3 regions of the Streptomyces sp. NPDC040610 genome follow, and region 2 is predicted to be linked to each of the others. Evidence: riboswitches for the same ligand, from Rfam matches in the RefSeq annotation. Region 2 holds a riboswitch; each other region holds the start of a gene.
The links. A riboswitch is a leader RNA that binds a small molecule or an ion and turns the genes downstream of it on or off. The one in region 2 is predicted to bind cyclic di-AMP.

Region 1 (10,207 bases), on a different contig from region 2:
GCCACGGCGATCTACGACACCCTTCGGTTCACGACCTGCGACGTGGAGACCGTGTGCCTCGGCCAGGCCGCGTCCGCCGCCGCCGTGCTGCTCGCCGCGGGCACGCCGGGGAAGCGGTCGATCCTGCCCGGCGCCCGGGTGCTGCTCCAGCAGCCCGCGCTGGCCGAGGCGCTGCGGGGCCAGCCGACCGACCTCGTCATCCAGGCCGAGGAACTGCGGCGCACCCGCGCACTCCTGGAGGAGATGCTCGGGCGCCACACGGGGCAGGACGCCGAGCGGATCGCGGCGGCCATCGAGCGCGACACCGTCCTGGACGCCGCGGCCGCGGTGGAGTTCGGCCTGGTGGACCGGGTCGTACCGAACCGCGGGGCCACGACCACGACCGCCGAGTGAGGCCCGGGTGCTGCCCGAACTGCCGCCGCTGCCCGCCTTGACCCGCGCCGAGGGCGAGCTGATCGACGCCTATCTCGCGGTCGTGGACCTCGTCGGCCGCATCAATCCGGCGCGCGCGGAGCACACGTACGGCGGCCTGCGCGCCGCACAAGCCCTCGTCAGCAGGGCGACGGAGCTGCGGGACGCCCTGACGCTGATGCACCAGCGGGGCGAGGCGGAGGTCCACACGACGACGCTGGCCCGGGCGTTGCGCACGCTGGACGGCGAGCGACGTGCCGCGCGTGTGACCGTGCCGCCGCCCGCGGTCGGCGAGGAGGCGCCACCGACGGGTGGATGACCGATCAGCCCCGGGGGGTGGGGTGAGCGCACCGATGAAGCGCACCGATGAAGCGCCCCTTTGAACAGCGCCCCCATGAACAGCGCACCTATAGGCACCTATAAACGGCGAGTCGGCCAAGCGTTTCTGCTACGAGTTGACGGGGGCCGTCGAGGCCGAGCCTGCCGGTCCCCCACCGCCCCGCGCCGCGCCGCACCCTCTCCTTCGCGTCCGCGCACCCGAGGTGCGCCGTCGCACCGGACGCCCGTCGGAGCGCCACGGCCTCAGCGCGTCCGCGCCGTCCGCACGTTGAGGGTGCGGGCCGCGCGGACGGGTGTCGCGCCACTTCCGGTCCAGACCGGGGTGCGACCAGAGGTGGTAGCTCTTTCAGCGTAGGAAACACTCGCACGCGTGTGCCCCTGGAGTTGCACAACTCCCTTACGCGGCAGCCGGAACCGGACGTTCCAGTGCTGTTCGGGCAATCGTCTCCGACTGTGATCCAGGTCCCTTTCCGGCTCTGTCCACCCGAACGGGTCAGTCGTGAGGAGCCTCACATACAGCCGATTCGGCTCGGTTTTTTGGCCACTCTCGGGTGAAGATCCCTTCCGACGACAAGCCCCCGCCACAGGCGGCGGGGCGGTCCGGGTGGACGCCGAGTCCTGCCGCCACCCGGATGCCCGGTCGACATCTGTGCATCGGCAGGAGTGGAGGACCCAGCAAGGCGGACCGTCCGGGAGACCGGCCGGCCCTTGGGGTGAAGTCGCGACGCGACCGGGCATCTTCGCCTGCCCGAACCCGACAGGTCATCCTTCACAGGCGGCTGACGAAGGGTTGCGCATGACTGCGCTGAATCGTGTTCCGTCGCTGCTGACGAGGGCCGGTACCGCATCGGCACTCACGCTCGCCGCCGTGGGCGGCACCATCGTGGCACCCGGTCTGGTCTCCGAGGCCGAGGCCGCCACACACGGGACGAAGGCGCTCAAGATCGCGGCTTCCAAGAAGGGCTCCCCGTACGGCTACGGAGCCGTGGGGCCGCGCCGGTTCGACTGCTCGGGCCTCACGCTCTACTCGTACAAGCGCGTGGGCAAGAAGCTGCCGCGAACCGCCGCGCAGCAGTACAACAAGACCCGCCATGTCTCCAAGGGCAACCGCACCCGCGGCGACCTGGTGTTCTTCCACTCCGGCCGGAACGTCTACCACGTCGGCATCTACGCCGGCAAGAACAAGATCTGGCACGCCCCGAAGCGGGGCACGGTGGTACGCCTCGAGAAGATCTGGACGAACAGCGTCTGGTACGGCCGAGTCCGCTGACCTGAGTGCCCGGACGACGGCGCCTTCGGGCAGGCACCGCCGTCCGGGCGTGACCGGGCCGACGCGAGGAGTGCTTCGCGGCGGCCCGGGATACTCGTAGTGCATGTCCGAAAACGTCCCCACCGACGGCCCCCGGTCAGCGGGCACCGCCGCGCACGACGCCAGCCGAGGCCGCGACGAGACCCCGCTGGAACGCGCCGACCGCAACTTCTTCGAGCTGCTCCAGGAACTGAGGGTCACTCAGACCGGCGTGCAGCTCCTCTTCGCCTTCCTGCTCACACTCGCCTTCACCCCCCGCTTCCCCTCGCTCGACACCCTCCAGCGCGCCACGTACGTGACCACGCTGCTGCTCGCCGTCCTCGCGGCCGCTCTGTTCACCGCACCCGCCGCACTGCACCGGGGGCTGTTCGGGCGCGGCGCGAAGCCGCTCGTCGTCAAGGTGTCGTCGCGGCTCGCCGGGGCCGGACTCGCCGTCCTCGCCCTGGCGCTCACCGGTTCGGTCCTGCTCGTCGTGGACGTGGCGGCGAGCCGCACCGGCGCCTTCTGCGCCGCCGGGGCCACGCTGCTGGTGTCCGGTGGCCTGTGGGCGCTGCTCCCGTGGACGGTCGCGCGACGGCAGCAACAGAGCGACGGCCCGTCCGATGGGGCTACGTGAACAACGGCTCCACGAGGAGCGCCAGGCCCAGCGCCGTGAGCACCACCCCGGTGCCGCCCTCGATCGCCCTGGCGACGCGGGGCTCGCGCAGCCGACGGCCGACCCGGTCCACCAGCAGCGCGACGGCCGGGAACCACAGGAGCGCGAAGGCCACGACGATCGTGGCGAGCAGCAGTGTGCGCGGCATCGCGGGGCTCCCCGCGGGCACGAACTGAGGCAGCACGCTCAGGAACGTCAGGGACGCCTTGGGGTTGAGGGCGTTGGTGAGGAAGCCCTCGCGCAGACCACCGCCGCGCCCACCGGCCACCGCCCGCACACCCTCCTCCCCCGCAGCCGCCTCCCTGTCCTGCCTCTCCCCCGCACCCGGCCGCCCCTCCCACCGCAGCGCCGCCCGCAGCGCCCGCACCCCCAGGTACAGCACATAACCGCCGCCCACCAGCTGCAGCGCGCGGAACAGCGCGGGCACGGCCGCGAGTACGGCCGCGACCCCGGCGACGGCGAGCGCCGTGTGCACCAGGAGTCCCGCCGCGATGCCGAGCGCGCACAGCACTCCGGCGCGGCGGGAGGCGAGCGCGTTGCGTACGACGACGGTGAAGTCGGCGCCGGGCATGGCGACCATGCCTGCGGCGACGCCGGTGAAGGCGACCAGTTGAGCGTCCATGACGGCCACTCTGCCGCGGGTGAGCCTTCAGCAGGTATTTGAGATCTTCTGCGTCTTCCTTAAGCATCTGTTTAGGCTGGGCTGCCGGTAGGATCCGGCGGCGGTCCCGGAAGGCGGGGCGACGGCGTCCGGGTACCGCGGCAGGACGGCGGGCCACGGCCACAGGAAGAGGCACGGCATGTACGACCCGACGCGGCTCGCGGCGCTCGTGGCGGTCTCCGAAGCCGGTTCCATCACCCGCGCCGCCGAACGGCTCGGCTATACGGTGCCCGCGCTCTCCCAGCAGCTCGCCAAGCTGGAGCGGGAGGCGGGGGCGGCGCTGCTCGTGCGGCACCACCGGGGCGCGCGGCTCACCGGCGCGGGCGAGCTGCTCCTGGCGCGCGCCCGCCGTGTCCTGGACGAGATGGAGCTGGCCCGGCACGAGCTGGCGCAGCTCGTGGGCCTGTCGGGCGGGCGCCTGCGGGTCGCCACGTTCACGACGGCGGGCATCCATCTGCTGCCGCCCGCCCTGACGGCGTTCCGCCGGGCGCATCCGGACGTCGAGCTGACGGTCACCGGCTACGAGCCGCCGCTGGGCGTGGCCGCGGTGGCGGCGGGCGACGCCGATGTGGCGCTGACGCACACGTACGAACCCGCCGAGCTGCCCGCGCCGCCCGCGTCCGTGACCCTGGAGCCGGTCCTCGTCGAGGAATTGGTGCTGGTGACGGCGCCGGGGCACGCGCTCACGGCGGGCACCGGGCGGCTGCCGCTCGCCGAGCTCTCCGGCCAGCCCCTGATCAGCATGGCGCCGGCGCATCCGCCGCGGCAGGGCGTGGAGGCGGCGCTCGCGCGGGCGGGGGCGGCGCCCGCCGTGCTCGTCCAGACGCCGGACTACGCGCTGGTGTGCGCGATGGTCAGCGCGGGTCTCGGCGCCGCGGTGGTCCCAGAGATGGTGGCCCGCACGGCGGCGACGCCGGTCGGCGTCCGGCCGTTGGAGCCGGGTGACCTCAGGCGCACCATCTGGGTCGGCCACCGCACCGGCGAGTCGAGCCCGGCCGCGGACACGTTCCGCGCGCTGCTGCGGGGGACGTTCGGCCGCTCGGCCACCTGAGGCACCGCGTGCCCCGGCCGCCGACGGCCCCGCGCGCCTGTGGTGCCCGCGGGCCCGCACGCCGCGTACCGCGGGGCGTCAACTCTGGACCGGCACCGACCACGGCAGGGTGATCCAGACCGTCTTGCCGCCCTCCGCCGTCGGACAGACCGAGAGTCTGCCGCCGCACTCGGCGGTGAGCCAGCGGATGATGACCATGCCGCGGCCGTTGTCCTGCTGCACGGCGGCGGGCAGGCGCCGGGGGAAGCGCGGGTGGCTGTCCGTGACGCCGATGCGCAGCTGCTCGTCGCGGTCGAGCTGCACGTCCACGGTGAAGGTCGGGGACTGGCCGAGGGTGTGCTGGACGGCGTTCGTGGCGAGTTCGGAGACGATGAGCCGCACCGTGTCGGCGACATCGGCGTCGGCCGGAAGGCCCCACTCCGACAAGGTGTCCGCCACATACCTGCGGGCGGCTGCGACCGAGACAGGATCGCTCGGCAGAGTGACTGATGCTTCCTGGAGGTCTGCCATGGCGACACTGTCCCTTTCCCACCGGGACCGGACTCCGACTCGTGGCGGAAGAACTCGAGGACAGTCCCGGAACTGGTGCTTCGCGCCAGAGTGCCACTCCTGGGCCGGTGACGCGCGGCGATCCACCGAGATGTGCATATATCTGTCGCTCGAAGCGGTGAACTCTGCGACGGCAGACCGTATTTGGGCGCAACACTGGCGCTTCCTCTACAGTCTCCCGCTGTCCCGTACGGTTGGCGCGGACGTCCGGAAGGAGACGGACATGCAGTACGGTCCCGCGGTGCGGCGCCGCAAGCTCGGCGCGGAGTTGCGCGCGCTGCGCGGGCAGGCCGGACTCACCAGCGGCGAGGCGGCCGCCCGGGTCGGCTGGCACCAGTCGAAGGTGAGCCGGATCGAGACCGGGCGCTCCGGGGTGCGCGCCTCGGACGTGCGACTGCTCCTGGAGGCGTACGAGGTCGACGATCCGCAGTTGCGCGAGCTGTTGGTCGTGCTCGCGGGCGGGGAGGACGAGAACGGGCGGCACCACTGGTGGCACGCCTACCGCGGTCTGCTGCCCCCGGCGTACCGCGACTTCATCAGTCTGGAGTCACAGGCCTGCCGGGTGCGCACCCTGGAGACCACCGTGGTCCCCGGTCTGCTGCAGACGCCGGACTACGCCCGCGCGGTGACACGTGCCGCGCTCGGCGGGCTGCCCGAGGAGCAGGTGCGGGCCCTGGTGCAGGTGCGTCTCGCGCGGCAGGACGTGCTGCGCAGCGAGCCGCCGCTGCGGCTCAGCGTGATCCTCGACGAGGCGGTGCTCCGGCGTCAGATCGGCGGTCCCGAGGTCCTCGCCGGGCAGTTGCGGCGGCTCCTGGAGGCGGCGCGCCTTCCTCAAGTACGCATCCAGGTGCTGCCGTTCGTCTCCGGCGAGCACATCGGACTCATCGGATCTTTCGTTATTCTCTCCTTTCCGAACATTTCTGATCTGGATGTGGTTGTTCTCGACCACTTGACGAGTAGCCTCTACCTCGAACGGAAAGAAGACCTTCAGGCGTATACCGACGCCTTCAACTCTCTTCAGGGACAGGCGCTTTCCGTTCAGGATTCAATGGATTTCATCGCCGGGTTAGGTGACGGCGCGTAAGGAGGCACCATGACTGCACTGCCTCGGTCCGTTCCCTCCAGCACGTCTCTCAGGGACGCGCGGTGGCGGCGCAGCAGCCGCAGCAATGGAATGAACAACTGCGTGGAAACAGCGCCGCTCGGCTCCGGACCGCTCGCCGGTCTGTTCGCCGTGCGCGACTCGAAGGACACGGCGGGTCCAGCCGTGCTCTTCTCCCCTGCCGCCTGGGAGGACTTCATCGACGCCCTTCGGTGAAGCCCGGGTGAGAGCGCCGGACCCTGGACCCAGGTCTCAGGTGCCAGATCTCAGGAGTCAGGGTGCGGTGCGGCTGATCGTGGCGACGGCTTCGGCGACCTGTGCGTCGCTCAGGTCGGCACGTGCGGTCAGCCGCAACCGTGAGACGCCGTCGGGAACCGACGGCGGGCGGAAACAGCCGACGGCCAGACCCTCGCGGCGGCAGTCGGCCGCCCAGCGCACCGCTGCTTCCGGCGACGGCGCGCGCACGGAGACGACGGCGGCGTCGGGACGTACCGCCGAAAGCCCTTCCTCGGTCAGGAGTTCGTGCAGCGTCGTGGCCACCGCCCGCGCGCGGACGGCCCGTTCCGGCTCGCGGCGCAGCAGGCGCAGGGCGGCGAGCGCCGAACCGGCGGCGGCCGGGGCGAGCCCGGTGTCGAAGATGAGGGTCCGGGCCGCGTTGACCAGGTGGGCGATGACCTTGGCCGGGCCGAGCACGGCCCCGCCCTGGCTGCCGAGCGACTTCGACAGAGTGACCGTGACCACGGTGTCGGCGGACCCCGCGAGCCCGGCCGCGTGCGGCGCGCCACGGCCGCCGTCCCCGAGCACCCCGAGCCCGTGCGCGTCGTCGACGACCAGGCCCGCCCCGGCCTCGCGGCAGACGGCGGCGAGCTCGGACAGCGGCGCCGCGTCCCCGTCGACGGAGAACACCGAGTCGGTCACCACGACCGCGGGCCCCTCGTGCGTGCCGAGCGCCTTGCGCACCGCGGCCGGGTCGGTGTGCGGCACCACCTGGGTCGTGCCGCGGGCGAGGCGGCAGCCGTCGATCAGGGAGGCGTGGTTGCCCGCGTCGGAGACGATCAGCGAGCCGTGCGGGGCGAGCGCGGTGACGGCGGCGAGGTTCGCCGCGTAACCGGAGGACAGCACGAGGGCCGCCTCGAAGCCGCAGAAGTCGGCCAGCTCACGTTCCAGTTCGGCGTGCAGCTCGGTGGTGCCGGTCACCAGGCGGGAGCCCGTGGCGCCCGCACCCCAGCGCCGGGCAGCGGCCGCGGCCGCGGCGGTGACCTCCGGGTGCCGGGTCAGTCCCAGGTAGTCGTTTCCGGCGAGATCGAGCAGATCGGATTCGGCCGGGCGCGGACGCAGCGTGCGCACCAGGCCCGCCTGTGCACGCAGCCGCGCCTGCTCGTCGATCCAGTCGAACGGCGAGCCAGCCATGGGACCTCCGGGGCGTCACGGGTCGACGTACGTGCCGTGCGCAGACGGGACGTACGGACCGGGGTGTTTGTAGACAGTGCACAGACCCTAGCGGCCGCACCACCGGGCCATGGTGTGGCAATACCCACACCTCCTGATGCTTCTGTTGTACGGAATCTCCATGGTCAGAAACTCCGGCGTGCGTCAGGATCGGCGCCATGGATCTGCTCAACACGCTGGTGGACAAGGGGCTTCGGCGGGAACTGCCGAGCCGTGAAGAGGCGCTCGCGGTGCTCGCGACCTCCGACGAGGACCTGCTCGACGTGGTGGCGGCGGCCGGAAAGGTGCGGCGCCACTGGTTCGGCCGACGGGTGAAACTCAACTATCTGGTCAACCTCAAGTCGGGCCTGTGCCCGGAGGACTGCTCGTACTGCTCGCAGCGGCTCGGCGCGGAGACCGGGATCCTCAAATACACCTGGCTGAAGCCGGACGAGGCCTCCAAGGCCGCGGCGGCCGGGCTCGCCGGCGGCGCCAAGCGGGTCTGCCTGGTGGCGAGCGGCCGCGGGCCCACGGACCGGGACGTCGACCGGGTCTCCGACACCATCAAGACGATCAAGGAGCAGAACGAGGGCGTCGAGGTCTGTGCCTGCCTCGGCCTGCTCTCCGACGGCCAGGCGGAGCGCCTGCGCGGCGCGGGCGCCGACGCCTACAACCACAACCTCAATACGTCCGAGGCGACGTACGGCGACATCACCAAGACGCACACCTACGCCGACCGTGTCGACACCGTGCAGAAGGCGCACGCGGCCGGGCTCTCCGCCTGCTCGGGCCTGATCTCGGGCATGGGCGAGACCGACAAGGACCTGGTCGACGTCGTCTTCGCGCTGCGCGAGCTGGACGCGGACTCCGTGCCGGTGAACTTCCTGATCCCCTTCGAGGGCACCCCGCTCGCCAAGGAGTGGAACCTCACCCCGCAGCGCTGCCTGCGCATCCTCGCCATGGTCCGGTTCGTCTGCCCGGACATCGAGGTCCGCATCGCGGGCGGCCGTGAGCTGCACCTGCGCACGCTCCAGCCGCTCGCCCTGCACCTCGCCAACTCGATCTTCCTCGGCGACTACCTGACCAGCGAGGGCCAGGCCGGCAAGGCCGACCTGGAGATGATCGCGGACGCCGGGTTCGAGGTGGAGACCACGGACCAGGTGACGCTGCCGGAGCACCGCAGGGGCGGTGGCTGCGGCTCGGTCTGCGGCTCGCAGGACACCGCCGACGAGACTCCCGCCGAGGCCACGGCGCCCGCCGCGCAGGCCGAGGCGCCCGCGACGCCGGGGCCGCGCACGGACCTGGTGGCGGTACGCCGCCGTGGCGCCGGAACGGACGTGGCGCCCAATGCCTGACGCACACTCGGCGTCCGGCCTGGACGTCAAGGAGATCCTCGACCTCGACCGCGCGCACGTCTGGCACCCCTACGGCCCGATGCCCGGCCGCCAGGACCCGCTGGTCGTGGAGTCCGCGCACGGCGTGCGGCTGCGCGTCGCGGGCGTCGGCGAGCTGGTCGACGGCATGTCGTCGTGGTGGTCGGCCATCCACGGCTACAACCACCCCGTCCTGAACGACGCGGTGCGCGAGCAGCTGGACAGCATGAGCCACGTGATGTTCGGCGGGCTCACGCACGAGCCCGCCGTCCGGCTCGCGAAGCGACTTGTCGACCTCACGCCGGACGGCCTGGAGCATGTCTTCCTCTCCGACTCCGGTTCGGTGTCCGTCGAGGTCGCGGTCAAGATGTGCCTCCAGCACTGGCGTTCCCTCGGGCGGCCCGAGAAGCGCCGGATGCTGACCTGGCGCGGCGGCTACCACGGCGACACCTGGCAGCCCATGGCCGTGTGCGACCCCGACGGCGGCATGCACAGCCTCTGGCAGGGCGTGCTCCCCCAGCAGGTGTTCGCGGACCAGCCCCCGGCGGGCTTCGACACCTACGACGAGGCGTACGCGCAGCATCTGCACGACGTGATCGGACAGCACGCCCACGAACTCGCGGGCGTCATCGTCGAGCCGGTGGTGCAGGGCGCGGGCGGCATGCGCTTCCACTCCCCCCGCTATCTGCGCGCGCTGCGCGAGGCGTGCGACGCGCACGACGTGCTGCTCGTCTTCGACGAGATCGCGACGGGCTTCGGCCGCACGGGCGCGCTGTTCGCGGCGGACCACGCGGGTGTCACGCCCGATGTGATGTGCCTCGGCAAGTCCCTGACCGGCGGCTATCTGACGATGGCGGCGACGCTGTGCACCGAGCGGGTCGCCTCGGGCATCGCGCGGGGCGAAGTGCCGGTGCTCGCGCACGGGCCGACGTTCATGGGCAACCCGCTCGCCGCGGCGGTCGCCAACGCCTCCATCGACCTGCTGCTCGGCAAGGACTGGCAGACGGACGTCAAGCGCGTCGAGACGGGCCTGCGGGCCGCGCTCGCCCCGGCTGCCGAGCTGCCCTTCGTCCGTGATGTACGGGTCCTCGGCGCGCTCGGTGTCGTGCAGCTCGACCACCAGGTCGACATGGAGGCGGCGACGAGCGCGGTGGTGCGGGAGGGCGTGTGGGTGCGGCCGTTCCGCGACCTCATCTACACGATGCCGCCGTTCGTCACGGGTGACGCGGACGTGGCACAGATCGGTCGCGCGGTGTGCGCGGCGGCACAGGCGAGCGGGGAGGTCTCGGCGTGAGCGTGCTCGTGGTGTCCGGTACGGGCACGGAGATC
Region 2 (10,207 bases):
CGCACTTGTCGCGCCGTCCGTCCGCGGCCAGAGGGACCAGAGGGACCAGAGGGATCACCAGAGGGACTCGAGGGGTCAGAGGGGTCAGAGGGAGATGACCTCGTTCGACGAGGTGTACGACCAGCCGGACCCCAGGCGTTTCTTCCGTCTCCTGGGTCATTGGGACTATCAGACGCCTGGCCATGCGCAGGGGGTGTTCCGGCGTCTGGCCGCCGCCCGTACGGGATGCGCCCGGGCCGTGGCTCCGGTCACTGTGCTGGATATCTGCTGCTCGTACGGCATCAACGCGGCTCTTCTCAACCACGATCTCACCCTGGAGGATCTGTATGCCCACTACACGTCCCCGCGGGCCGCGGCGCTGAGCACGGCGGAGCTGATCGAGTGGGACCGTGCCTATTACGCGGCTCACCGGCGTCCTGAGGCGTACCGGGTGGTCGGGCTCGACATCGCCGCGAACGCGGTCTCCTACGCTCTCGCTGTCGGTCTGCTGGACGACGGCTTCACCGAGAACCTCGAAACGGCTCCGCCCACCCCCGCGCTCCTGCGCGCCGTGCGGCCAGCCGTTGTGGTCACTGTCACGGGCGGAGCGAGCTTCCTGTCCCCGCGCACGTTCCAGCCGCTTCTCGCCGCTGCTGCCGAACCGGTGTGGGTCGCGGCGTTCGTGCTGCGCACCGGCTCCTACCGCCCTATCGCTGACGGTTTTGCACCGTATGGCCTTGTCACTGAGCGGGCGGCTGCTCCGAGCTATCCGCAACGCCGTTTCACCAGCGCGCGCGAGCAGCGGTATGCCCTCACGGCGGTGATGGCCGCGGGCGAGGATCCCCGGGGCAAGGAGACCGAGGGCTACTTCCACACCGCCCTGTACCTGTCACGGCCCGCGGAAGACGCCGCAGCCTTCCCGCTCACCGTTTTCACGTCTGAGGACGCGTGACTGGCGGTGGGCGAAGATGCGGCGGCTTCCGGCGGCGGCCCTGCAGGTCTGCGATGAGCCCCGCCGTGCGCGTGCTGGTTCGCGGAGAAGTCCGCGACGTCCACACGGCCCGCGCCGCCGCGCGCGGATATAGGTCCGGGGAGTTCTTCTCGGACGCGGAGGGGGAGCTGGGTGTGGTGGGGCCGGAGCCGGTGAGGCGGTTCGACAGGACCGTCGCCCGCTAGGGCTGCGTCGATCTCCTGTGCGCTGACGCGTTCGGATAGATGGGACTGGACCGGTACCGGCTCCTGCCCGGGTCGCCTCGACCCGGGCAGGAGCCGAGGAACCCGCCAGGATCGGCTGACCGCCCCAGGGGTGCGGCTTGGTGGTGTGCTTCCCGGGCAGCCCTGACCGCCAGAGTGGCCGGGCCGGGGGCCGGCCTTGAGATTCGGCTACTTGCGCCAGTACAGGTGGTGTGTCACGCCGCTGGGGCTGGGGACGATGTCCAGGTGGAACCGGTCGAGGAGCTCGTCGGGGGACTCCCAGAGCCGGACGCCGGACCCGAGTTTCATCGGCGAGACGGCCACGTGCAGGGTGTCGACGAGGTCGGCGTCGAGGAACTGCCGGATGGTGGTTGCCCCGCCGCCCAGGCGGACGTCCTTGCCCTGCGCGGCCTCCCGCGCCTGTGCGAGGACCGTGGCCGGGTCGTCGTCGGTGAAGTGGAAGGTGGTGTCGGAGAGCGTGAACGAGGGACGCTTGTGGTGGGTCATGACGAACACCGGGGTGCGGAAGGGGGGCTGGTCGCCCCACCAGCCCTGCCACTGATGGTCGTGCCAGGGACCGCGCTGGGGTCCGAACTTGTTGCGGCCCATGATCTCGGCGCCGATGTTGCGGTCGTAGTCCCGTGTCAGGTAGTCGTCCAGGCCCCGGCTGCCCCCGGGAGCGGTGCGCATGGGCCAGCTCGCTGTGGCGCCGGCCCAGGCGAACAGCTTCTCGGGCTCGACATGGCCGAAGGGCCTCTCCAGGGTCTGGTCTTCACCGGCGGCGATTCCGTCACTTGAGACGTTGAAGTTCTGGACTCTCAGCAGCTGAGCCACGTGTTCCTCCTGTGTTGTCGACAGCGGAGGTGAGACTGGCCGGGCCGGTGAAACTCATCGCGGTATCCGTGGCCGGGCCGTATCCGTGGCCGGCCAGAAACCGGGCTCCCCGGTGGCGTGCTGCGCGTGTCTGCGCCAGCTCGTCGGTGCGATGATGCGGGCGTGAGTCGCGATGTGAGTGCGGGTGTCCGGGCCCGCCTCGACGGCCTCCTGCAGGCACTTGTGGAGTCGGGCGCGGAGAGCGGTCTGCAGGTGGCGGTGTACGTGGACGGGGAGCAGCTCGTCTCGTCCTGTGCGGGGACGTACGATCCGCCCGGGAGCCGGTCACCGGAGCCTGACGCTCCGGCCACGGCGGCCGCTCCGGCCTCGGCCGCTTCGGCTGCGACGGCCGATGCGGCGACGGCCGATGCGGCGACGGCCGCTCCGGCTACGGCGGCCACGGCGTCCGCTTCGGCTTCGTCCGCTGCGGGTACGGCGGCTGTTTCGTCCGCTCCGGTTTCGTCCGCTGCGGCCACGGCGGCTGTGGTGGCTCCGGTGCCGCTTGCGCCCGGCACGCTGATCCACAGCTTTTCCACCGGCAAGGGCTTCATGGCCACGCTCGTGCACGTGCTCGCGGAGCGTGGCCTGATCGACTACGACACCCCGATCGCCCGCTACTGGCCCGAGTTCGCCGCTCATGGCAAGGGCCGGGCGACCGTGCGTGACGCCCTGGCCCACAGGATCGGGATCCCGCAGCTCCCGCCCGGTATCACCCCGGCCGAGCTGTGCGACTGGGACACGATGTGTGCCGTCGTCGCGGACCTTGCTCCGCTGTGGGAGCCGGGCACGGACAGCGGCTACCACGGCTGGACGTTCGGCTGGATCCTCGGCGAGCCGGTACGCCGTATCACCGGCCTTGCTCCGGCCGAGGCCCTTCGCAGGTATGTGACGGAGCCGCTGGGCATCGCGGACGAGCTGTACTTCGGCCTTCCCGAAGCGGAACTTCCCCGTCTCGCACCGCTGGTGGAGGGCAACTGGGCGGCCTGGCTGGAAGACCTTCCCCCGTCCGTGCCCTTCCGCCGTTTCGTCGTGCCGAACCGCGGTGTGTGGACCACCGCGGGCCTGGCCAACCGCCGCGACTACCTGCTCGCGGACATCCCGGCGGGCGGCACCACCACCGCACGGGCGGCCGCACGCATGTACGCGGCGCTCCTGGGTGAGGTCGACGGCGTGCGCCTGATCTCACCGGAGCGCCTGGAGGAGGTCACCGCGGCCGCGGTCCAGGGCAAGGACCGGATGCTCCTGGGCCGGTTCGCCAAGGGGCTCGGCTACTTCCTGGGGCTGCCCGAGATGGGCGGCGAGCGGACGGCTTTCGGTCACCACGGCAGCGGCGGCAGCATCGCCTTCGCCGACCGCGAGCGCGGCCTGGCCTTCGCGCTCACCCGCACCCGGCTGGTCGGCGGCGAGGCGGACCGGGCCGCGCAGCTGGTGGCGGACGAGATCCGCTCCTATGTGCCGAAGACCGCCGCACCGTAGCCCCCAGGGTGGCCCGGCCCGATCGCGGGCCCCGCAGCGCCGCCGCAGGGGGTTCTCTCCGGCACCGGGGCTGCGCAGGCGACACCGAGAGCCGCCCTGGACGGGACAGGGCGGCTCTTGCTGCCGGACCGCACGTGCCGCGCCGAGAACCCGGCGCGCCCGATCTCCCTCCCCCCGGACCGGGCCGGTCATGATCTCTCGCGGACTGGCCGCACACGGCCTGCTCGGCGAAGAGCATCCAGGAGAGGTCACCGTATGAATGCAGTTGTCCGGCGGCCGGCGGACCCGGCTGACAGCGAGTTCTGTCTCCAGCTCCACAAAGCCGCCATGGATGACTACGCCGCGGCGGTCCGGGGCTGGAACCATGAGGACCAACGCACCTGTCACGACTGCGGGTTCGACCCCGGCCGACGGCAGATCATCACCGTCGACGGCGCTGACGCAGGCGTACCGGCCGTCGAGGACCGCGCGCGTGAGATCTACCGGGAACGGATCGAGCTCCACCCCCACTACCAGGGACAGGGCACCGGCGCGCAGCTGCTCCGGTCCCTCCTCGACACCGCGGCCCGGCGGGGCCAGGACCTCCTCCTCGACGTGCTCGCGGTCAACACCCGTGCGTACGCCTTCTACGAGCGGCACGGTTCGCGGGAGGCGGCCCGGCACGGGAGGCGGCCCGGCACGCAGAGAACAACAGAAAGATCCGAATGCGCTGCACCCACCCGCGGACCGGCCAGTGAGACCGTGCGGACCGCCCCAAAGACGCCCCGGGACCACACGCCCTCCCTACGCCCTCCCTCGTGACGAGCGGTCAGGGGAGACGGCGGACGAAGACGTCTGAGGTGTTGTTGGTGTCACCGGGCACGATGTCGTCGGCCGCGGACTGGAAGACCACCTCACGCCCGCCAGCACTGACCGCGTCGGTCCCGGCCGCGGCGGGCTGGTCGGCGACGGTCTCATCGGTGCCCGTGCGCAGATCGCGCAGTACGAGGGAGGGCCCGCTCGTGCCGTGCGGGGCGAACAGCAGGTAGCGGCCCGTGGGATCAATGGCCACACCCCGCACGCCCGCTACGAGCTGGGCGGTGCCCGAGGGCACGTCGTGGACGTAGGTGTCGGTGCCGGAGAGGTAGACGGCCTTGCTGCCGTCGTCGCTGAGCTGGACGAGTGCCGCCGCCTGGGAAGGACCTTCGATCGGGCCGATGGTGGCGCCGGTGCGGTCCCACACGAAGACGTCCTGGGACTTGGCGTCCTGGTAGGCGACATAGCGGCCGTCGCCGCTGAGGGAGGGCCTGGAGGGCTGGGTGTGCTCCAGGCGGGCGACGGTGTGTTTGGCGCCGGTGCTCCCGTCGTGGACCTCGATGCGCTGGCTGGGGGAGGGCTGCCTGAGGTGGACGACGAGGGCGGTGTAGCGGCCGTCCGCGTTCAGCACCGGCTGGTTGCAGCTGTAGGCCGAGCAGTCCGCGGAGACCGTCCTGCCGGTGCTCACCTGGTACTGGCGGATCCGCACGTTGTTCATCCACTGCACCGGATAGGCAACGTACTGCCCGTCACCGCTGATCACCGGGGGCTGGAGCGGGGGCAGGGCACCCATCTGCCGGGGCTGCCGCGTCTGCTGGTCGCGGACGTAGACCCGGCTGTCTCCCGTCGTGCCGTCGGGGGTGAGGTTCTTCGCCGACGAGGAGAAGACGACGTGGCGTGCGTCGGGCGTGATCGAGGCGTGGGAGGAATGGCCATCGGCCTGGGTGCCGTCGGCGGCGACACTGATCCTCTCGACACCGGTCGCGTGGCCGCCCGCGGGCCCGGACGCGGGTGAGGGCTCGGCCGCGGCGCCTTGGGCCAGCAGCACGGTGACCGCACAGACCGCGACCGCCGTGCTCAGCCCGGCCCGGACACGTCTGGTAGCGCTCCGGCTCGTCTTCCCGCTCATTTTCCCCCCAGTCAGAACACGGTTTCTCCCCCGGTTCCTCACCGGAGGACCGCAAGCATGCAACCGCGACGCCGCAGTGGGGTCAAGAGGGCACCGCGACGCCGACACGCTCCACACGGCCCCTCGAGGCGGGCTCGGGCCACATGTGAGCGGCGTACCGTCCGGGGTGCCGGGAGCTCCGCGGCGAGCCCAACGCCCAACCACCACCGCCCGTACGCCCGTTCCGGACCCCGCCGGCCGCCACGACGGACCATGGACCCTTGAAGAAGGCGCCCCACATCCCGTGCCAACACCCCTGCACCACCACCTCATCACCCGATCCCAGAACCCCGCCGACCTGCTCAACACCACCCCCCGCCCCTTCGGCGCCGCGATCACCACCTCACCCCTGAACGAACCGCGCGGCGCAGACCACGAACTGCGCGGCGAGGGAGGACTGCGCCCTGCGCCCCAGCCCAGGAACAGGTACTCACGGCGGGCGAGCCAGGCCGAGGGGTCTAGTACGGACCGTTGACGTTGTCGATCGACCCGTACCGGTCGGCCGCGTAGTTACAGGCAGCGGTGATGTTGGCGACCGGGTCGAAGCTGTCCAACGACGTCCCGGGCAGACGGTAGGCAGCAAAAGTCGGGTCGATGACCTGCAGAAGCCCCTTGGACGGCGTTCCCGCGACAGCGTTGGAGTCCCAATTGTTGGTGGCCAGAGGATCACCAGAGGACTCACGCATGATGTTGCGGTGGATGCCCTCGTAGGAACCAGGGATGCCATGCTGCGCCAAGATGTCGAGCGACTCCTTGATCCAGCCGTCAAGATCGTTGGTGTAGGACTTCTTCGCCGGGGCAACGGCGGGCTCGGCGGCGACCGCGCTGTCACGCTCGGACCGATCCGCCCGCCCGGCCGGACCCTTCGCACCGAGGGTGAGCTTGAGACCGGGTCGGATCATCCCCGGGTCGCCGCCCAGAGTGCCGCGGTTGTCCTGGTAGAGCTTCTCCCAGCCGCCGCTCAGGGAGTGCTCCCGGGCGATCTTGGAGAGAGAGTCACCCGCTTCGACGACGTACGTCCTGGGCGCCGCGGCGGGCCGGGCGACCGTCCCGGACTGCGCCGCGGCAGCGTCGGCCGCGCCGAGCACCGGCAGCGCGAGCACGGCCCCGCCCGTGCCTGCGGCAGCGATGCCCCGGCTGAGCGGGCTGGACTTGGGGCGGCGGTGCTTTCCCTTTGCAGGCATGACGAATTCCTCTCCGTCGCCTACGAGGTGAGCTGTCGGGTTCGGACGGGAGATGTCCGGTCGCACGGCGCGCGACTTCACCCCGAGCCGCTCCGGAATCCGGACCGGCGTCTTACCTGGGTCCCCCGCTCCTGCCGTGCGTAAGTAAGTGGGTAGGAAGGTTTCCGGACAGCGGCAGGATTCGGCGTTCCATCCGGATTGACGGTGACGTTAGGCGAGGAAACCCGGACGGAACAAGAGCAGAATTCAAAGAAGGAATGAACGAGCCCCATTCCTGACGACTGCCGCCCCTCACCTTCTTTGATCAAAAACTCCAACCTTCTTTGCGCAGAACGGAAGCGCGCTCTACAGCCCCCGAAGCCACCGCCTCCCCGTGTGACTCATTTCACCGGACGGCATACGGGCTGGAATACGACCCGACGGCAGATCAGAGCACGCTATTTCGTACCCACTTTCCGCAATGCAGGCGACACTTCCCGTACGCCACCAATGCCCGAAGGAGCAGCTTTTCAGCGCAAAGACGGACATTACGCATGGATGGTTCCCCCGGACCCAGCCAGAAGAAATTGACGAGGCATCGACGACAGAAGACTGCGCAGAACCTAACGGCCCATCAACCCCATCGAATCCACCGAAGAACGAAGAAGACGGAGAATCTGGCGACCCATCAGACCAATAACCAATAGGGAAAACCGGCCAACGGGAAGACTGAGAGCGCGATGCCACAACTACCGGGTGCACCCTGGACGCACCGGCCACCTGTATGCGCAGCTCTCCCCGGACCATCGGCGCTCCACGCGGTCCAACAGCCCTTCGACCCGCAGCGCATGACGCCACATCACGAGCATCCCGGAGACCCATCAGACCAGCACCACCAGCCGAAACCAACGCCGACACACACCACCCAGAAACCCGCACAAGACAACGGGCCGGTCCGTACGGTCAGCACGCCAGCACTGCAGGCGCACCGGGGCCGTCAGCGCGCCGGGGCGATCCTGATCTCGGCCACGATGCCATCGCCGCACAGGGCCAGCGCTCCCGGCCCTTCGTGACGTACGCAGTCGAGACGGCCGAGCACAGCCTCCGGTGCGCCCGGTGCAGTGACACTGATCCCTCCGGTGACCGCCATGACAAAGACGATCTCACCCACAGTGCACGCCACCGTGACCGCCCGCACACCGATGACGGGGAGGATCTGCACATGCGCCGTCGCCCGGCCCCTGCGGGTCATCACGTTCAAGTCGCGGACCGCGCCCGCCTTCAGCTCGCAGCCTGTCGCTGCGTCACCGGAGAAGGAGAACGGGGCCAACAGCGCGACCGGCTGTCGTGTGCCGTCCACGGTGAGGACCATGCCTTCCCCTTCGACCAAGGTGATCACGCGATCGACCCCGGGAAAGGAAGAGAAGGGCCCTTCTGTGCCCACGTCCGCGACGCTCACCCGCCAGTCGAAACCGTCCACGGGCTCCACCGAGGCCAGCGACACTCGCATCGCACCCGATGCGACCTCGCGGGTCACACCACCGCCGTTCTTCCACGGCACGCTCGAGTATCCGCTCCAGTGCAGAACATCCATGCCCATACGCCGCCGCCTCCCGCTTCCCTCGCCCTGCCCCGATTACCCTCACCACCGCCACCCGGACTTTGTGCCCTCAGACCGCAGAAGCACGCCGAGACAAGTGACCACTGATCCCCAGGCCAGCCTACGTGCCAGCCAGATACACAGAGCAGGCTCCACTTCACCGCCGGGCCCAAGACACAGACCCGCCAACCGCGGACACCAGGCCACGAAGGCCCAGACGCTCGCATTCGCCTAGCCGAAAGGCTTAGCACCCATGGGCACTGGCTCCACGCGCACGAGGCCGACTGACTCAGAAACAGATTCCTGTGCCGCCTCTTCTGCGCTACCTACGCCCCGTCGCACCGGGGGCTTGCTCGTGCACGAATCGGCAAACGGGCTGCGCGGATGGGCAATGACCGCTCGGGATGCTCACGACATAGTGGAACCACTGAGGCGACCTGTCGACTTCTCCATACGAGTCTGCTGATGAAGCACCACGGCCAGCGCGCCCCCGAGTCGCGGGCCGATTTCCCTGTTCGAGCTCTCAACTTCGGTCAGGGTTTGCATGAATTCTGTAGCAGACCGAAAGGGCGCGGTCGTGTCAGGAACTCTATTCCCAGAGCTCGGCCATGTATCCGTGCGCCGAGCGCAGAAATCGATATCTGGAGGGAACATGGGACGTTTACGCACCATTATTGCCATCATAGCCGCCGGAATAGCGACTGTGGTAGCCGTCACCGTTCTGGCTGCACCCGCGCAGGCAAGTCCGAAGAGCCGCGAGGCCGCAAAGCAGAGCGAACAGACCAAAGAGCCGGTCAAGGCCCGTGGCATCGGCGAGTGCACGATGTACCTCGAACTGAAGGGGTACGAAATCACTGATGCCCGGTTCTTCGGCTGCTTCTCAGGAAAGGGAATCGGTGGCGCGCAAGGAATTGCAGTCTGCACCGGTACACTCCTGGCTGCTCAGGTACGGCTCCGTCACGCGGCACCTGCCTGCGCCCTCTCCATTTTGTGACAGCTCGTGAAGCAGCGGTGAATCCCCCGGAGGCTGAGAGTGAAGTGGCACCGGGGGATTCACCGTTCGTTGTGTGCCTTGGCCCGGCCAACGACATCACCGAGCTCCAGACCCTACGGTGATGCTTTCCTACTACGGAAATTCCGCCAGACCCAGTCGATGACCTTGGCGACGGGCAGCAGCAGGGCCACACCGATCACCACGGCACCCGCTACGAGGAAGACCCAGCCCAGATCTTGGTCCACGGCTTGCACGATCCATCGCAGCAGTTGAAACACCAGGGCGGCGAGCAGAAGTAGAGGAAGGGAGTACCTTTTTTGCGCAAAAGCGAACATTACATGAGAGAGATTTCCCCCAGATCCTGCCGGCCTTCGGCGCGTGGCAGGCCTGAACAGTGGAATACGGCAGCACGGTGAAGCCGACAAGCCGTGCGCGCTGCATTCACGGGCGAGGGCCGAGAGAGGCGATCTGGCACGAGCTGTGGGGCTGAGAAATAGCGACCCATGGTGCTGGGGAGCTAACCGTTAGCGGGGGAGGGGCGTCCGGGCGGCTGGGCGTGAAAACCGAGGAGGCTATTAAGAACATGCCGCAGGGCACCTAGCCACTGGACGCTACCTTGCAAGAGCGGGATGAGACGGGGAGTCAACTGACCGTACGCTGTTTAGAATTCCTTGCAGAAGAAATTGACAGGATATCAATAACGGGGGACTGTAGAGAATCTGATGGCCTTTCAATTCCAACAGCCCAAGAACAGAACCCGCATGACTGACCGTCAGGTTGATTGAGAAAGCCGAAAACCGACAGCGTTCATCCCGCAGCCAGCCCCAGGAATTCGCGGAGCGAATTCCTGGACCGAATCGCGGAGCGATTCGGTTGCCGGGCAACGGAGTTGACCGGCTTCGGCCCCGGAGGGGCCGACCGGGCGGCGCGGAGCGGCGCCCGGTTCCGCCGCGTAGCGGCGGCGC
Region 3 (10,207 bases), on a different contig from region 2:
TCCAGGTGCTCCTTGCCGTAGGCGCCGAGCTTCGGGCCGACCTCGGGGAGGATCTTGTCGGCGACGTCGACGAGCAGGAAGCGCATGTCCTCGCGCGTCACGCTCTTGTAGTACTTGGCCGCGTCGCGGGCCATGTCCTCGACCTCGCCGATGGTCTCGGCACCGGCGAAGCCACCGCCGACGAAGACGAAGGTGAGCGCCTTGCGGCGGACCTCCTCGTCCGTCGTGGAGTCGGCCTTGTCGAGCTGCTCGAGCACGTGGTTGCGCAGGCCGATGGCCTCCTCGATGCCCTTCATGCCGATGCCCTGCTCGGCGAGGCCGGGGATCGGGAAGGTGCGGGAGACCGCGCCCATCGCGATGACCAGGTAGTCGAACGGCAGCTCGTACGCCTCGCCGACGAGCGGCGCGATCGTGGCGACCTTGCGGTCCTGGTCGATGGTCGTGACCCGGCCGGTGAGGACTTCCGCCTTGGGCAGCACGCGTCGCAGCGGGACGACGACGTGCCGAGGCGAGATGCTGCCGGCCGCAGCTTCGGGGAGGAAGGGCTGGTACGTCATGTACGAGCGCGGGTCGACGACCGTGACGGTCGCCTCTCCGTAGCGCATCTTCTTCAGAATGCGTCGAGCTGCGTACAGGCCTACGTACCCACCGCCTACTACGAGGATCCTGGGACGCTCCGTGGTGCTCATGCCATCGAGTATCCACCCCCTCCCCGGGGGTCGCTCGTGCGCCCCTTCACAAGCATGGGTGGGGCCTCTGCTACACTTCGCCGCCCACGTGACGGAGGTCATGACCGCACGAGGGAACCACCGCCCCACGCGAGTCGTTGTCAACCCCTCGTGAGCTGCCGCTCCTGGCTCCGGCGCCCGGTGGACCACCCCCTGGTTCACACCCCGGCAACACCCCGGAAGCACTCCCGGCACCCGCCTTCGGGCCCGCACCCCGCCCGTTCCCGGGCCGAACTCCTCAAAACCTCGCCCAACAGGGCCGATTTCCTTGTGAAGAACTTCACGAACTTTCTCGGCGGAGCCCCGGAAGGAAGCGTTCCAACCCCCCTCCGGGCCGCTCAGAAGTGGTCCGACACGCTCAGCCGATCAAGGTACGGGCCCCTCTCAGGCGATCGACCAGGCGATCCCGTCGAGGATGTCGTGCTCGCTCACGACCAGCTCGGCCGCCCCGGCCCGCTCCATGATCGCGAGCAGGACGAGGACGCCCGCGGCGATGACGTCCACGCGGCCCGGGTGCATCACGGGGATCGCCGCGCGCTCGGCGTGCGTGGAGCGCACCAGCATGTCGGCGATCTCCGCCACGCGGGCGTAGGGGAAGCGGGAGTGGTGGATCGCGGCGGAGTCGTACGCGTCCAGGCCGAGGGCGATGCCGGCGACCGTGGTCACCGAGCCCGCGAGGCCCACGAGGGTGTGGGCCTCGCGCAGCGGGACCGTCTCCTCCGCGAGGTCAAGGGCCGCCTCGATGTCCGCGCGGATCGCGGCCAGCTGGGCCTCGGTGGGCGGGTCGGCGGAGACGACGCCGTCCCGGACGAGGTGGCGCTCCGTCATCCGCACGCAGCCGACGTCCACGGAGCGGGCCGCGCGCACGTGGTCGTCGCCGACGACGAACTCCGTGGAGCCGCCGCCGATGTCGACGACGAGGTACGGGCCCGGCATGTCCGGGTGGCCCTTCAGCTCCCTGGTCGCGCCCGTGAAGGAGAACTCGGCCTCCTGGTCGCCGCTGATCACCTCCGGTTCGACGCCGAGGATGTCGAGGACGCCGCGCACGAAGTCGTCGCGGTTCTCGGCGTCGCGGGAGGCGGAGGTGGCGACGAAGCGGAGGCGCTCCGCGCCGTGTTCCTTGATGACCTCGGCGTACTCGCGGCAGGCCGCGAACGTCCGCTCCAGCGCCTCCGGGGCGAGCCTGCCCGTCCGGTCCACCCCCTGCCCGAGCCGGACGATCTCCATCCGGCGGTCCAGGTCGACGAGTTGCCCCGTCCCGGGGTCGGCGTCGGCCACGAGCAGGCGGATGGAGTTGGTACCGCAGTCGATGGCGGCCACGCGGGTCATCGGAGTTCTCCTTGTCGTTACGGTGCCGTCGGACGGAGCTGTGCCCACCCGCCGCCCCTGGCGGCCCAGCTGCCCACAGCGGGGGGCGACAGCAGCGGGTCGCCCCGTGGGCGCCGGGGGGCGGGAGCGCCTGCCCGCCGAGCCGCCCAGCCGCCCAGCCGCCCAGCCGCCCAGCCGCCCAGCCGCCCACGGCGAAGATACGGCCCACCGCAGGTAGCAAGGGTGGGCGGGTGGGGAATGCCCGCCGCGGAGCGGTGGGCCGGGTGACCCCGGTGCCGGGTCAGGCGGGGTCGGCGTTGCCCACGCAGGGGCCCTTCCGCCACCACTCCGGCAGCAGGGCGATCGCTTCGTCGCCGAGGGGGTTCACGCCGGGGCCCGCGGCCAGGGAGTGGGCCACAAGGACGTGCAGGCACTTCACGCGGTCCGGCATGCCCCCGGCCGAGGGGAAGCCTTCGAGGACCTCGATGGAGTCGCGCCGCGCGATGTAGTCCTCGTGGGCGGCCCGGTACGCGGCGGCCAGCTCGGGGTCGGTCGCGAGCCGCTCCGTCATCTCCTTCATGACGCCGTTGGCCTCGAGCGTCCCGATCGCGGACGCGGCCCGCGGGCACGTGAGGTAGTACGTCGTGGGGAACGGCGTGCCGTCGGGCAGCCGCGGCGCCGTCTCGACCACGTCCGGGTTGCCGCAGGGGCAGCGGTGGGCGATCGCGCGCAGACCGCGCGGCGGGCGTCCGAGCTGCTCCTGGAACGCGGCGATGTCGGCGTCCGTGGGCGCGGTGGGCTCGGTCTGGGGCGGGGGCGTCTGCATGCCTGTCTTTCGGTTCGTTCGGTTCTGCGGCGAGGTTCAGGGGTGGACAAGGTAGCGGGGACGGGCGGCGCGGCGGGCGGACACGTCAGTCGTCGTCGCCCCGCTCGGCGCGGTCGGCGCTGTCTACGCCGTCCCACACGTTCGCGTACCAGGGCCGGTCCGCCGCCGCCTCGTCACCGCGGTGGTCCGCCGCGGCCGCCGGGTCGATGACGGTGAACCCGGTCTCGCCCGGCATCACATAGTGCAGCCGGTCCCGGACGCGCTGCTCGGCGTACGCGTCGTCCTGCCAGCGGGCCTTCTCGTCGCGCAGGCGCTCCACGTTCTCGCGGTGCTCGGACTGCTTCTGCCGCTGCTCGGCGATCTCGGCGCGCTGCGACACGTACTGCCTCATCGGATAGGCGAGCGCCACGACCAGCGAGCACACGACGAGCACGAGGAGCGCGGCCCGGCCGGTGAGCCGGGAGCGGCGGGCCTGGCGCTTGGTCTGCGAGCGGTAGACGCGCTCGGCGGTCTGCTCGCCGAGCAGCCGCAGCCGGGTCGCCGTGGAGAACCGGTCCTTGTCCCGGACTTTCCCGGCCATGTGTCTCGCCTCCCCAGTACGCGCGTACGTCCCCGCACACGGTACGGGACCGAGTACGGGGACGTACGTACGACTGGCTAGGGCTTGGCCCGCGAAGCGGCTCAGCCCTTGAAGCGGGGGAACGCGCTGCGGCCCGCGTACACCGCCGCGTCGTCGAGGATCTCCTCGATGCGAAGCAGCTGGTTGTACTTGGCGACGCGGTCCGAGCGGGCCGGGGCGCCGGTCTTGATCTGGCCGCAGTTCACGGCGACGGCGAGGTCGGCGATGGTGACGTCCTCGGTCTCGCCGGAGCGGTGCGACATCATGCACTTGAAGCCGTTGCGCTGGGCCAGCTCGACGGCGTCGAGGGTCTCGGTCAGCGAACCGATCTGGTTGACCTTCACCAGGAGGGCGTTGGCGGAGCCCTCCTCGATGCCGCGGGCCAGGCGCTCGGGGTTGGTGACGAAGAGGTCGTCGCCGACGATCTGGACCTTGTCGCCCAGCTTGTCGGTGATGACCTTCCAGCCCGCCCAGTCGTCCTCGAACAGCGGGTCCTCGATGGACACGAGCGGGTACGCCTCGACGAGCTCGGCGTAGTACTCGGTCATCTCGGCGGCCGAGCGGGACTTGCCCTCGAACTCGTACTTGCCGTCCTTGTAGAACTCGGACGCGGCGACGTCGAGCGCGAGCGCGATCTGCTCGCCGGGGACGTAACCGGCCTGCTTGATGGCCTCGACGATGAGGTCGAGGGCGGCGCGGTTGGAGTCCAGGTTCGGCGCGAAGCCGCCCTCGTCGCCGAGGCCGGTCGACAGACCCTTGGTCTTCAGGACCTTCTTCAGCGTGTGGTAGACCTCGGCGCCCCAGCGCAGCGCCTCGGAGAAGGACTCCGCGCCGATCGGGGCGATCATGAACTCCTGAATGTCGACGTTGGAGTCCGCGTGGGACCCGCCGTTCAGGATGTTCATCATCGGAACGGGCAGCAGGTGCGCGTTCGGGCCGCCCAGGTAGCGGAAGAGCGGCAGGTCGCTCGCCTCGGAGGCGGCGTGGGCGACGGCGAGGGAGACGCCGAGGATGGCGTTGGCGCCGAGCGAGCCCTTGTTGTCGGTGGCGTCGAGGTCGAACATCGCCTGGTCGATCAGGCGCTGCTCGGTGGCGTCGTAGCCGACGAGCTCCGGGCCGATCTGCTCGATGACGGCGAGAACGGCCTTCTCGACGCCCTTGCCGCCGTAGCGGTTGGCGTCTCCGTCACGCAGTTCGATGGCCTCGAAGGCGCCGGTGGAGGCGCCGGACGGAACCGCGGCGCGGCCGGTGGACCCGTCGTCGAGGCCGACCTCGACCTCGACCGTGGGGTTGCCTCGGGAGTCCAGGATTTCCCGGGCTACGACGACGTCGATGGACGGCACGAGCATCTCCTTCTGGGATGTGACGCTAGGGGCGCATGGCGTGCACCACTGGGGGCGCGGGCTTGCGCATGGCTTGCATGGTCTTCATCGGCCCTGCGTCTCCTGAGCCTAACGGGCCCGGGAGCTTCGGCCAGCCGACCGCCCGCCCCGTGGGACGGCCATCGGGCCAATTCCCTGGGAATCAGGACGGAACCACAGGTTCTTACCGGTCGGTAGCTTCGCCCTGGGCGTACTTCGGAGCCGCCGGGGCACCCGGCAGGGCCGCCCCGGACAGCACCTCGCCCCGGTGCGTACGGGGGATACGCGCACCGGGGCGAGGGAGACCCGTGGGGACGGGGGCGCTCCGCGGGACGGAGCGGGGGCGCTGTCCGGACGGGCCGGACAGGCGCGGGTCGGGCTCAGCCTCAGCTGAGGTGCAGCTGCTGGCCCGGGTAGATCATGTCGGCGTCGGAGATGATGTCGCCGTTGAGCTTGTAGACCTTGTGCCAGCCGCCCTTGACGTCGTGCTCGTCGGCGATCTTGGACAGGGTGTCGCCCGTCTTGACCTTGTACTCGCCGTCGCCCTTCTTCACGACCTTGCCGGTCGGGGTCTGGACGGTCTTCTTCGACTCGGTCTGCGGGGCGGCCTGCTGCGGCTTCGGCTGCGGCTTGGCCTGCTGCTGCGGCTGAGCCTGCTGCTGCGGCTGCTGCTGGGGCTTGGCCTGCTGCTGGGGCTGCGTCTGCTGCTGCGGCTTCTCGGCACCGCCGCCGTTGTACGGGGCGCTGGTGAGGCCCACGCCACAGCTCGGCCAGGCACCCTTGCCCTGGCCCGCGAGGACCTTCTCGGCGATCTCGATCTGCTGGGCCTTGGAGGCCTTGTCGGCGGTGGCCGCGTACTTCGTACCGCCGTAAGCGGCCCAGGTGGAGGCGGAGAACTGCACGCCGCCGTAGTAGCCGTTGCCAGTGTTGATGGACCAGTTGCCGCCGGACTCGCACTGGGCGACCCGGTCCCACTGGTCGACGGTGGCGGCGTTCGCGGTACCGGCGGCCATCAGCGGGGCGGCGACGGCAGCGCCGGTGACACCGACGACGGCGGCCGCGCGGGTGGCCTTGGACGGACGACGGTGCTTGCCCTTGCCGGAAAGCAGCATGGAGTGATCCCCTCACCGACGCCTGCGAGGTGAGCTGTCGGGTTCGGGCGGGTGAGTGCCCGGCCGTACGGCTTCCGTACGACTTCACCCCTAGCCGGTCCTGCGCGTCGTGCGGCCACTGGCCGCTCAACGCGTGGGCCCGGCGCTTACCTTGGGTCCCCCGCTCCTGCCTTCGGCGCTCGAAGCGACGACTGTTCCCGTCCGGCCGTTGGCAGGATTCGGCGTACCGACCGGCGGGGCCCGCTGTGGCGAGCGGTCACGACCGTAGACAGGCAATCACCGGAATTTCAAAGACGATCAGGGCTTCTGAGACCCATCTCTCACTTGCCTCTCACCGTCTTTAAACCGGACATTCACCGCGAACTGCCAGTCAATTTCCGCTCCGCAAGGCCTACTTCCGGTCCGCCTCCGCGGCCTGTTCCTCGCTCAGGTCGAGTCGCTGACCGGGGAGGATGAGATCCGGGTCACCGCCCACGGTCCGCTTGTTCTCGGCGTAGAGGGTGGACCAGCCGCCGTCAAGGTCGTGCCGGTCGGCGATCTGCGAGAGGTTGTCGCCGGAGCGGACCGTGTAGGTGCCCGCGGGGTCACGGGCGTCACGCGCGTCGCGCCCTTCACCGCGCGACGCGTGGCGGCCCGCGGAGCCCGCGCCGCCCTTCTCCGCCTCGTCGGCACTGGAGCCGCGGTGGCGGCCCGAGGGAAGGCCGGAGGAGTCCTCGGAGCCCTCCGCGGAGTCGTCGGCGCCCGACGGCTCACGGCCCGCTTCGGACTCGGCGTCGGGCGAAGTGGTGCCGCGGTCGCCGGACTTGCCGTCCTCGTCCGCCGAGCCCTTCTCGCCCCTCTGTCTGCTCTTGTCGCGTTCGTCACTCTTGCCGGCCGAGCTGTCGCTGTCGGGCTTGCGGTGCTTGCCGGTCTCCTCGGACTTTCCGTCCTCGGCGTCCGCGCCGCGCTCCTCACCCTTCGCGTCGGCGGAGTCCTCGGCGCCCTTGCCGTCCTTCCCCTCGCCCTTCTCGCCCTTCTCGCCGTCCTTGTCGCCCTTGGAGTCCGTGGCGCCGTCGGACGGCTCCGCGGGCTTCGACGGGGCGACCGGGAGGCCCGGGTCGACGTCGGCGGCCGCGCCGCCCTTGCTGAGGCCCGCGGCCGGGCCGCAGTTCGGCCACGCGGCGGGGCCCTGGTCGGCCAGGACCTTGTCGGCGACGGCGATCTGCTGGGAGCGGCTCGCCTGGTCGGCGCTCGGCGCGTACGCGAGGCCGCCGTAGCTCTCCCAGGTCTCCTGCGTCAGCTGCAGGCCGCCGTAGTACCCGTCGCCCTTGGCGCTCCACGCGCCGCCGCTCTCGCACTCCGCGACCTTGTCCCACGTCGAGGCGTCGGCCGCGTGCGCGCCCGTGGCGCCGAGCAGCGGGATGGCGATGGCGGATCCCGTGACGCCCGCCGCGACGACGATCGCCGGGGCCTGGCGGGGACGGCGGTGACGGCCTTGGCCGGAGAGCATGCACGTGCCTTTCGAGCGACGACAAGAACAGCTGCGACACGTGGTGCCAAGGGGTGCCGAGCCGTCGTGAACGTAGCCGCAGTCGAACGTCAGTCACAAGTCGATGCAGCGCAGATCACGTGAAAGTCACAGTCTTGACGGTACGTCAGGAACGTGCCGGTCCCCCGTCAGCGGCCGGGCGGCGTGAACGTCACCGGCAAGGTCCGCAGGCCACGCATGATGAGCCCGCCGCGCCACCTCAACTCCTCAGGATCGACGGCGAGTTGCAGGTCGGGCAGCCTGCGGAGCAGCGTCGCGAGCGCCGTCTGGCCCTCCAGGCGGGCCAGCGGGGCGCCGAGGCAGTAGTGGATGCCGTGGCCGTATCCGAGGTGCTGGTTGTCGCTCCGGGACAGGTCGAGGAGGTCGGGGTCGGGAAAGCGGGCCGGGTCGCGGTCGGCGGCGGCGAGGACGACGAGGACGGGGTCGCCCGCGGCGATGTCCTGGCCGCCGACGCGCAGCGGTTCGGTGGCGAAGCGCCAGGTGGCCAGCTCCACGGGCCCGTCGAAGCGGAGCAGTTCCTCGACGCCGGTCTCCAGGAGGCCGGTGTCCCCGTCGGTGAGGGACTGTTGCAGCAGGGCACGCTGCCCGGGGTGGGTGAGCAGTGCGTACGTACCGTTCCCGATGAGGTTGACCGTTGTCTCGAAACCGGCGAAGAGAAGGATGAAGGCCATCGCGGCGGCCTCGTTCTCCGTGAGGTGCTCGCCGTGGTCGGAGGCGCGGATGAGGCCCGAGATCAGGTCGTCGCCGGGGTCGTTGCGCTTGCGGTGGATCAGGTCGGCGAGATAGCCGCGCATCTTCTTGACCGAGCGCGCGACGCCGCCCCGGGGCCCTCCCCCGTGCCGGATCATCATGCCCGCCCAGTCCCGGAAGTCGTCCTGGTCCTCGCGCGGGACGCCGAGCAGGTCGCAGATCGCGTAGATGGGGAGCGGGAAGGCGAACTCATGGATGAGGTCGGCTTCGCCCTTCGCCGCGAACCCGTCGATGAGCTGGTCCGTCAGCTCCTGCACGCGCGGCGCGAACTCGGCCACCCTGCGGGGCGTGAACGCCTTCGACACCAGGCGGCGCAGGCGGGTGTGGTCCGGTGGGTCGATGTTGAGCAGATGCGTCATCAGCTCGGCCTTGCGCTCGCCCGGGATGCCCGTCTTGCCCTTCGCGTGCGCGGGCTCGTCGTGATGCGCCGGGTTCTTGCTGAGGCGCTGGTCGGCGAGGGCCTGCCGGGCGTCGGCGTAGCGGGTGACCAGCCAGGCCTCCACCCCGCTGGGGAGTTCGGTCCGGTGCACCGGTGCGTGGTCGCGGAGCCAGGCGTACGCGGGGTACGGGTTGGCTGCGAACTCCCAGGTGAAGAGGTCCGGGGCGGGGGGCGCTGGCTGGGGCTGGTCGTGCATGGATCGACGGTATCCGGCTGTGGCCTCGCGGTGCGCCCCAGTCCCGCCCCTTCTCCGAAACCGGGGGCTGCCGCCCCCTGGACCCCCGCTGTCGGCGCTCCGCGCCTCGTCCTCAAACGCCGGACGGGCTGAAATCCCCCTCCGCCGCCAGGATCGCGTCCCGGTACGCCCGTGCCGCCGCCCGCAGCGCCGCCTCCGGGTCCACGCCCTCGGCCTCCGCGCGCACCGCCATCGCGAGCAGTTCGTACCCGACGCCCTCCCCTGTGGGCAGCGGGACGGTCAGGCCCGCCGTGCGGACCCGGGAGGACAGCTTCGCGGCCAGGGCCAGGCCGGGCTGGCCGAGGGGGATGCCCTCGGTGACGGAGTCGCGTTGCTTCTCCACCGCCTTGGTGCGGAGCCAGTGGGCCTTGACCTCTTCCGGGGTGGTCGCCGTCTCGTCGCCGAAGACGTGGGGGTGGCGGTGGATCAGCTTGTCCACGATGGTGCCCGCGACGTCGTCGAGGGAGAACGGCGCGTCCTCGTCCTCCTCGGCGATGCGCGCGTGGAAGACGACCTGGAGCAGGACGTCGCCCAGTTCCTCGCGGAGTTCGTCCGTGTCGCCGTCCTCGATGGCCTCGACGAGTTCGTACGCCTCCTCGATGCCGTACTTCGCGAGGCTCTGGTGGGTCTGGCGGGATGACCAGGGGCATTCGACGCGGATGCGGTCCATGACCTGGACCAGGTCGAGGAGGCGGGCGCCCGGCAGGTCGTACGAACCGGGGAGCAGCTCCAGGTCCGGCATCGAGACCCGGCCCGAGCCCGCGAGCCGCGCCAGGCCGTCCGTGAGCGGGCGGTCGCCCTCGGCCGTGGCGATCACGAGGACCGTGCGGCCGCCTGCGCACGCGCGCACCAGCTCCTCGGCGGTCGGCGAGGCCTGCTTGACCTCGACGCCCGCCTCGCGGAGATACGGCAGCTGCGGGTGCGCGGCGTCGGCGCACAGGACCTCGTCGGCGTCGTGCAGCAGCCGCCAGGCCGTCCAGGACAGCAGGCCGGGGGCGACGCGGTGGCTGGTGGTGAGCAGCACGACTCGGCCGGTCTCGATCTCGTTCACGCCTCGAACGTAACCCATGCCACTGACAGTGCCCGCGGCGCCGGCGGTGCCCGGCTGCTAGACCTCCGCGCGCGCCGAGCCGCCGCCCGACACCTCCCGCACCCACGGCGTCCGCAGGTCCGCGCGCTTGCTGGTCTTGACGTCCCAGGTGCCGTACCGCGGGTTCAGGTCGATGTCGAGCTTCTTGGAGGTCTTGGACAGCGTGGCCCAGAAGGCGTTCTGGCCGTCCTGGGCGTTCATGTCGGCGCCG

Region 1: it holds a riboswitch for cyclic di-AMP, as region 2 does, so the genes downstream of both, ACZ6AA_RS11275 (C40 family peptidase) here and ACZ6AA_RS35690 (transglycosylase SLT domain-containing protein) in region 2, are expected to answer to the same signal.
Region 3: it holds a riboswitch for cyclic di-AMP, as region 2 does, so the genes downstream of both, ACZ6AA_RS20950 (transglycosylase family protein) here and ACZ6AA_RS35690 (transglycosylase SLT domain-containing protein) in region 2, are expected to answer to the same signal.

Annotation. Positions count from the first base shown of each region.
Region 1 is NZ_JBVIXA010000002.1:1,125,740-1,135,946, forward strand. It holds gene ACZ6AA_RS11265 (ATP-dependent Clp protease proteolytic subunit) at 1-393, shown strand, start outside; gene ACZ6AA_RS11270 (hypothetical protein) at 401-730, shown strand; cyclic di-AMP (ydaO/yuaA leader) riboswitch at 1,374-1,543, shown strand; gene ACZ6AA_RS11275 (C40 family peptidase) at 1,547-2,020, shown strand; gene ACZ6AA_RS11280 (DUF6328 family protein) at 2,124-2,675, shown strand; gene ACZ6AA_RS11285 (LysE family translocator) at 2,668-3,336, opposite strand; gene ACZ6AA_RS11290 (LysR family transcriptional regulator) at 3,515-4,426, shown strand; gene ACZ6AA_RS11295 (ATP-binding protein) at 4,505-4,936, opposite strand; gene ACZ6AA_RS11300 (helix-turn-helix domain-containing protein) at 5,199-6,059, shown strand; gene ACZ6AA_RS11305 (DUF397 domain-containing protein) at 6,069-6,293, shown strand; gene ACZ6AA_RS11310 (8-amino-7-oxononanoate synthase) at 6,351-7,487, opposite strand; gene bioB (biotin synthase BioB) at 7,685-8,860, shown strand; gene ACZ6AA_RS11320 (adenosylmethionine--8-amino-7-oxononanoate transaminase) at 8,853-10,172, shown strand; gene bioD (dethiobiotin synthase) at 10,169-10,207, shown strand, end outside.
Region 2 is NZ_JBVIXA010000016.1:28-10,234, reverse strand. It holds gene ACZ6AA_RS35715 (hypothetical protein) at 95-931, shown strand; gene ACZ6AA_RS35710 (dihydrofolate reductase family protein) at 1,363-2,007, opposite strand; gene ACZ6AA_RS35705 (serine hydrolase domain-containing protein) at 2,125-3,522, shown strand; gene ACZ6AA_RS35700 (GNAT family N-acetyltransferase) at 3,850-4,323, shown strand; gene ACZ6AA_RS35695 (TolB family protein) at 4,331-5,446, opposite strand; gene ACZ6AA_RS35690 (transglycosylase SLT domain-containing protein) at 5,944-6,669, opposite strand; cyclic di-AMP (ydaO/yuaA leader) riboswitch at 6,672-6,830, opposite strand; gene ACZ6AA_RS35685 (HutD/Ves family protein) at 7,646-8,242, opposite strand; gene ACZ6AA_RS35680 (hypothetical protein) at 8,901-9,242, shown strand; gene ACZ6AA_RS35675 (hypothetical protein) at 9,356-9,487, opposite strand.
Region 3 is NZ_JBVIXA010000005.1:493,598-503,804, reverse strand. It holds gene ACZ6AA_RS20975 (NAD(P)/FAD-dependent oxidoreductase) at 1-689, opposite strand, end outside; gene ACZ6AA_RS20970 (Ppx/GppA phosphatase family protein) at 1,113-2,057, opposite strand; gene ACZ6AA_RS20965 (DUF501 domain-containing protein) at 2,338-2,862, opposite strand; gene ACZ6AA_RS20960 (FtsB family cell division protein) at 2,948-3,442, opposite strand; gene eno (phosphopyruvate hydratase) at 3,544-4,830, opposite strand; gene ACZ6AA_RS20950 (transglycosylase family protein) at 5,229-5,954, opposite strand; cyclic di-AMP (ydaO/yuaA leader) riboswitch at 5,959-6,142, opposite strand; gene ACZ6AA_RS20945 (LysM peptidoglycan-binding domain-containing protein) at 6,346-7,443, opposite strand; gene ACZ6AA_RS20940 (cytochrome P450 family protein) at 7,611-8,867, opposite strand; gene ACZ6AA_RS20935 (nucleoside triphosphate pyrophosphohydrolase) at 8,980-9,975, opposite strand; gene ACZ6AA_RS20930 (SurA N-terminal domain-containing protein) at 10,015-10,207, opposite strand, start outside.